2 regions of the Streptomyces sp. NPDC127038 genome follow, and region 1 is predicted to be linked to the other one. Evidence: riboswitches for the same ligand, from Rfam matches in the RefSeq annotation. Region 1 holds a riboswitch; the other holds the start of a gene.
What was found. A riboswitch is a leader RNA that binds a small molecule or an ion and turns the genes downstream of it on or off. The one in region 1 is predicted to bind cobalamin.
Positions count from the first base shown of each region.

Region 2: linked by a shared signal. The riboswitch ahead of metE (5-methyltetrahydropteroyltriglutamate--homocysteine S-methyltransferase) and the one ahead of ACFWI4_RS34905 (ribonucleoside-diphosphate reductase subunit alpha) in region 1 are both predicted to bind cobalamin.

Region 1 covers NZ_JBHXDQ010000073.1:38,546-41,943, forward strand. The annotation lists gene mctP (monocarboxylate uptake permease MctP) at 1-1,201, shown strand, start outside; gene ACFWI4_RS34900 (GNAT family N-acetyltransferase) at 1,321-1,839, shown strand; cobalamin riboswitch at 1,892-2,041, shown strand; gene ACFWI4_RS34905 (ribonucleoside-diphosphate reductase subunit alpha) at 2,173-3,398, shown strand, end outside.
Region 2 covers NZ_JBHXDQ010000020.1:10,650-14,047, forward strand. The annotation lists gene metE (5-methyltetrahydropteroyltriglutamate--homocysteine S-methyltransferase) at 1-1,907, opposite strand, end outside; cobalamin riboswitch at 2,072-2,304, opposite strand; cobalamin riboswitch at 2,364-2,540, shown strand; gene ACFWI4_RS16590 ((2Fe-2S) ferredoxin domain-containing protein) at 2,691-3,071, shown strand; gene ACFWI4_RS16595 (hypothetical protein) at 3,204-3,398, shown strand, end outside.

The sequences.
Region 1 (3,398 bases):
CCTCGCCACCATGCCGTACATCGCGCTCCAACTCGTCGGCATCCAGGCCGTCCTGGACGTGATGGGGGTGGGCGGCGGGGCGTCCTCCAACTGGTTCGTCAAGGACCTGCCACTGCTCATCGCGTTCGGCGTGCTGGCCGCGTACACCTACTCCTCGGGGCTGCGGGCGCCCGCGCTGATCGCGTTCGTGAAGGACACGCTGATCTACATCGTGATCGCGGTGGCGATCATCTACATCCCGATCAAACTCGGCGGCTTCGACGAGATCTTCAAGGCGGCGGGCGCCAAGTACACGGCCGCGGGCGCCGGCGGGCTCGTCCCCGCCCAGGCCGGCCAGTGGACGTACGCCACGCTCGCGCTCGGTTCGGCGCTGGCGCTGTTCATGTATCCGCACTCGGTCACCGCGACGCTGTCCGGCCGCAGCCGGGAGGTGATCCGCCGCAACACCACGATCCTGCCGTTGTACTCGCTGATGCTGGGCCTGCTCGCGCTGCTCGGGTTCATGGCGATCGCGGCCGGGGTGAAGGTCACCAACGGCCAGCTGGCCATCCCCCAGCTCTTCGAGGACATGTTCCCCGACTGGTTCGCGGGCGTCGCCTTCGCCGCCATCGGCATCGGCGCGCTCGTCCCGGCGGCCATCATGTCGATCGCGGCCGCGAATCTGTTCACCCGCAACATCTACAAGGACTTCATCAATCCGGCCGCGACCCCGCGGCAGGAGACCAGGGTCTCCAAGCTGGTCTCGCTCCTGGTGAAGGTCGGCGCCCTGGTCTTCGTCCTGACCATGGACAAGACCGTCGCGATCAACTTCCAGCTGCTGGGCGGGATCTGGATCCTCCAGACCTTCCCCTCGCTGGTCGGCGGTCTGTTCACCCGCTGGTTCCACCGCTGGGCGCTGCTGGCCGGCTGGGCGGTCGGCATGCTCTACGGCACGATCGCCGCCTACGGGGTGGCCTCCCCGACCCAGAAGCACTTCGGCGGCAGCTCGAAGGAGATCCCCGGCATCGGGGAGATCGGCTACATCGGGCTGACGGCGTTCGTCCTGAACGCGGCCGTCGCCGTCGTCCTCACCTTCGCCCTGCGGGCGCTCAAGGCCCCGGACGGCGTCGACGAGACCTCTCCGGGGGACTACACGGCCGACGCGGGCGACCCCGGGGTCGAGACGGAACTCCCGCCGGCCACGGCGGATGCGAGCCACTAGGAGACACCGGGTACCGGGTCCCCCGCCTGCGGGCCGGGTCCCGCGACAGCCGTGAACGACGGGCCGCCGGTGAAAAAACCGGCGGCCCGTCGCCGTGCCGGTCGGGCACACTCGCCCGCATGGACATCGTCATCCGGCCGGCGCGGCCCGAGGAGTACCCCGTCGTCGGCGAGATCGCGGCGCGGGCCTATCTCGGGGACGGGCTGCTCGACTTCGGCGAGAGCGACGCGTACCTCGGAAAATTGCGGGACGTCGAGGGACGGGCGGCCGTCGCCGAGGTGCTCGCGGCCGTCGAGGGGGACCGGGTGCTCGGCAGTGTGACCTTCGTGGCGGACGCCGGCCCCATGGCCGACTTCGCGCGCCCAGGGGAGGCCGAGATCCGGATGCTGGCGGTCGCGCGCGAGGCGCGCGGCCGGGGTGCGGGCGAGGCCCTCGTACGCGCCTGCGTCGCCCGCGCACGGGCCCTGGAGGGCTGCACGCGGCTCGTGCTGTCCACCCAGCGCACCATGCACGGAGCCCACCGGCTCTACGAGCGCCTCGGCTTCACCCGCACCCCGGAGCGCGACTGGAACCCCCTCCCGGAGCTCGACGACATCCGGCTGCTCACCTACGAGTTGGCGTTCCGGCACACTCCGTAGCGCCCCGGGACACCAAGCGGACACAACATGTGGGGGCAGTCCCGAAGCCCGGCACAAGATGTATGCTCATGGTCGCTGTCGCCGCAGGGGAATCCGGTGCGAATCCGGAACTGTCCCGCAACGGTGTACTTGTGCGTGTTCGCGTCTGCGTGTGCCCGTACTCGCGTCAGTCCGAGGACCTGCCGACAGCGCGCCCCGGCCGTCCGGCCCGGGTGCCGACGACGTCCGGGCCTCGCGGAATGGGCCGGTGGACGCGGTGCGCTGTGCCCGAAAGCGCTCCCGTGTGCCCCGCACCCGCCCGTGAGGCCCCGTGCCGAGCGAGGAGAGCCACACGTGACCATCGCGCCAGCCGATCCGGCTTCAGTGACCGCGCAGCAGGCCCCGGTGGAGACCGACGGTCCCGGAACCGTGCTGCTGCGTACCCTGACGGAGCTGACCGCCGACCTCCCCGACGCCGACCCCGGCCGGGTCGCCGCCGCGGCGCTGCGCGGCCGGTCCGCCCGTGCCGACGAGGCCGAGCTGCGCGAACTGGCCACCGAGGCGGCCGCGGGTCTCATCGCCGAGGACCCCGCCTACTCCCGGCTCGCCGCCCGCCTGCTCGCGGTCACCATCGCCGCCGAGGCCGCCTCCCAGGGCGTCACCACCTTCTCCGAGTCGGTCGCCGTCGGCCACCGCGAGGGCCTGATCGCCGACCGTACGGCTGCGTTCGTGGAACTGCACACGGACCGTCTCGACACGCTGATCGACGCCGAGGGCGACGGCCGCTTCGGCTACTTCGGCCTGCGCACGCTGCACTCCCGCTATCTGCTCCGGCACCCGATCACGCGCAAGGTCGTCGAGACCCCCCAGCACTTCATGCTGCGGGTGGCCTCCGGTCTCGCGGAGGACGACACCGTCCGCTCGGTGGACGAGGTCGCGGCGCTCTACCGGCTCATGAGCCGCCTCGACTACCTGCCGTCCTCCCCCACGCTCTTCAACTCCGGTACGCGGCACCCCCAGATGTCGTCCTGCTACCTCCTCGACTCCCCGCTGGACGAGCTGGACTCCATCTACGACCGCTACCACCAGGTGGCGCGGCTGTCGAAGCACGCCGGCGGCATCGGTCTCTCGTACTCCCGCATCCGCAGCCGCGGTTCGCTGATCCGCGGCACCAACGGGCACTCCAACGGCATCGTCCCGTTCCTGAAGACGCTCGACGCCTCGGTGGCCGCGGTGAACCAGGGCGGCCGGCGCAAGGGCGCGGCCGCGGTCTACCTGGAGACCTGGCACTCCGACATCGAGGAGTTCCTGGAGCTGCGCGACAACACCGGTGAGGACGCCCGGCGTACGCACAACCTGAACCTCGCGCACTGGATCCCGGACGAGTTCATGCGCCGGGTGAACGAGGACGGCGTCTGGTCGCTGTTCTCCCCCGCCGACGTGCCGGAACTGGTCGACCTGTGGGGCGACGAGTTCGACGCGGCCTACCGCAAGGCCGAGGAGGCGGGCCTCGCCCGCAAGACCATCCCGGCCCGCGACCTCTACGGCCGCATGATGCGCACCCTCGCGCAGACCGGCAA
Region 2 (3,398 bases), on a different contig from region 1:
GCCCAGGTCAGGTACCCCGCCCGGTCGTCGGCCCGCAGCGGCAGTGTCTCACGCAGGGCCGGTTCGTCGACCTGGATCACCGACGTCCCGCTCCTCTCGAGATCGCCGACCTCGTCCCGCAGCGCGAGGGCGACCTGCCGCGCGGTGTCGGCGATCGGCTGGTCGTCGCGCACGAAGGACCAGGCGAGCATGGTGACGGGCCCGGTGAGCATGCCCTTGACCGGTCGGGAGGTCAGGGACTGGGCGTACGACGTCCAGCGCACCGTCATCGGTTCGGGGCGGGAGATGTCGCCGGCCAGGATCGGCGGGCGGACGTAGCGGGTGCCGTAGGACTGGACCCAGCCGTGCCGGGTGGCGAGGTATCCGGTGAGCTGCTCGGCGAAGTACTGGACCATGTCGTTGCGCTCGGCCTCCCCGTGCACGAGGACGTCCAGGCCCGTCTTCTCCTGGAAGGCGACGACCTCCTGGATCTCGGTCCTGATCCGCTCCTCGTAGCCGACGGTGCCGATGCGGCCCGCGCGCAGATCGGCCCGGGCGGCCCGCAGTTCGTCCGTCTGCGGGAAGGAGCCGATGGTCGTCGTCGGGAGCAGGGGGAGGCGCAGGTGCGCGCGCTGGGCCGCGGAGCGTTCCGCGTACGGCGCCGCGCGGCGGGCGTCGGCCTCGGTGACGGCCGCGGCGCGGGCCCGTACCTCCGGGGCGAACGTGATGGGCGAGTTCGTACGGGAGGCGAGGTCGGCGCGGTTGGCGGAGAGGGCGGCGGCGATCGCGCCGGTGCCCTGGGCGAGCCCCTTGGCCAGGGTGACGACCTCACGCGTCTTCTGTTCGGCGAAGGCGAGCCAGCGCAGGATGCCCGGTTCGACGTCCCGTTCCGGGGCGGTGTCGATCGGGACGTGCAGCAGGGAGCAGGACGCGGACACGTCGACGCGGCCGGCCAGCCCGAGCAGGGTGCCCAGCGTGGACAGCGACTTCTCCAGGTCGTTGACCCAGATGTTGCGGCCGTCGACGACACCGGCGACCAGACGCCTGCCGGGCAGGCCGCCCACCGCCGCGAGGGCGTCGAGGTTGGCCGCGGCCGGTCCGGTGAAGTCGAGGGCCAGACCCTCGACCGGGGCCTTGGCGAGCACCGGCAGCGCCTCGCCGAGCCGGTCGAAGTAGGAGGCGACCAGCAGCTTGGGCCGGTCGGTGAGGGCGCCGAGGCCGCGGTAGGCGCGGCCGACGGCGTTCAGCTGCGCCGGGGTGCGGTCCTGGACGAGAGCGGGCTCGTCCAGCTGGACCCATTCGGCACCCGCGGCGCGCAGGAGCGCGAGGACCTCGGCGTACACCGGGAGCAGCCGGTCCAGCAGGGTGAGGGGGTCGAAGTCGGCGGACACGCCCGGTGCGGGCTTGGCCAGCAGCAGGAAGGTGACCGGACCGAGCAGGACGGGCCGGGCGGTGAGGCCCAGTGCGACGGCCTCCTCCAGTTCCGCGACCTGCTTGGCCGCGTCGGCCGAGAACACCGTGTCCGGGCCGAGTTCGGGGACCAGATAGTGGTAGTTGGTGTCGAACCACTTGGTCATCTCCAGCGGAGCGACGTCCTGGGTGCCGCGGGCCATGGCGAAGTAGCCGTCGAGCGGGTCGGCCGCGACGGCCTCCCTGTGCCGTGCGGGGATCGCGCCGACCATGACGGTGGTGTCCAGCACATGGTCGTAGTACGAGAAGTCGCCGGTGGGCACCTCGTCGATGCCTGCCTCGGCGAGCCGCCGCCACTTGCCCTGGCGCAGGCCGGCCGCCGTGCTGCGCAGGGCGTCGGCGGTGACCCGGCCCCGCCAGTAGCCCTCGATCGCCTTCTTCAGTTCCCGGTTCGCTCCCTGGCGGGGGTAGCCGTACACGGTGGACCGTGCTGCCGCGGTTGCGGGCTCGGTGGTCACGGAGATCTCCTTCGCGAGATGAATCCCTGAGATCCCGGAGACGGGACGAGAGCGCGAAGGGGTGACGGAACCGGACGGTGCCGACCTCGCGCGCAGGGCGCGGCCGTCCGTCTGGTGTGTCGCCGACCCGCCCTCGAGGTCACCGGGATGTCCGCGCACGAGTGGTTCGGGCGCGGGCAGTTGGCAGGTCTTCGGACTCGCGGGCACGTCCCGTCGTACGAGGTCGTACGAGACACCTACTGGCCGTCGCTTCCCGGATCCCGTACGTCGGACCCAGTGCGTATGACGGCGGTCGTTCCCACTCACCGCTGCGGGGCAGTCCCGGATTCCCACCGGGTTCCCTCTTGCGACGCATCCCGCCTGGCGGACGGGGCGAACCAGCTGCGTACGCCACCCTACGGGTTCGTCGCGCGCGAAGGGCGCGGAACCTCCGTCATCCGGGCAGCGAACGGGACTTGATAACCTCGACGGGCCAGTCGAACCACATCCGTGGTCAGGGAATCCGGTGCGAATCCGGAGCTGACGCGCAGCGGTGAGGGGGACGGGCGGGGCACTGCGCCACTGGGAGACCGGGAAGGCGTCCCGTCCGGACGAACCCGAGTCCGAAGACCTGCTGGCACCTCCGTCCCCCGGAGGCCCTGTAGGCCGGCTCCGCGTACGAGCCCCGACCCCCGAGGCATGCCCATGCTCCGAACTCCCGCTTCGCCCCGTACACCCGGCTCGGCCCCCACCTCGGGCGCGGCCCGCACCCCCGTTCCAGCCCGTACCCCCGAATCGCATGCGGTGTCCGACGACCGCCGCGACGAGAAGCGCGTCGCCGCCGAACCGGCGCCGTGCCGGGTCGTCGTCTGCCGGGACTGCTGCTGCGGAACCCCGAAAGTCACCGGCGTGGATCACGAACGGCAGCTCGCGCGGCTGTCCGAGCAGGTGCCGGTACGGGTCTCGGCCTGCCTCGATGTGTGCGAACACGCCAACGTGATCGTCGTCCAGCCTTCGGCGGCCGCGCGTGCCGCCGGAGCCCGACCCGTCTGGCTCGGCCTCGTCAACGACGCCGAGGCCACCGCGGACATCACCGACTGGGTCCGGGCCGGCGGCCCCGGTGTCGCTCCCTGCCCCGACATCCTCGACCTGTACGTGTTCACCCCGCCCCGGAGGACGCGATGAGCGGGCGAGACGTCCCGCGACTACGGGGCGGCAACGAGCGCACAACGAGTGGACGGCGTCCTGCGGCCGGAGGCCGGTCGCGCCCTAACCTCTGAGCAGAGGACGGTACGCGTCCCGGGGGAGGGGTCCGCCATGAGGTCGACCACCGCGCGTTCAGGGTTCCGCTGTCTCGCCGGAGCCGTCGTCACGGCCGCGGTCCTGGCCACGACGTCCGGGTGCACGGTTCCCGTGGACGCCGTCGCCGGCGTCTCCGTGACCGGCGACGGCCATCTGATCGGCGTCATGATGGTGTGCGGACACCGGATCGACGGCGCGACGCTCTACGTG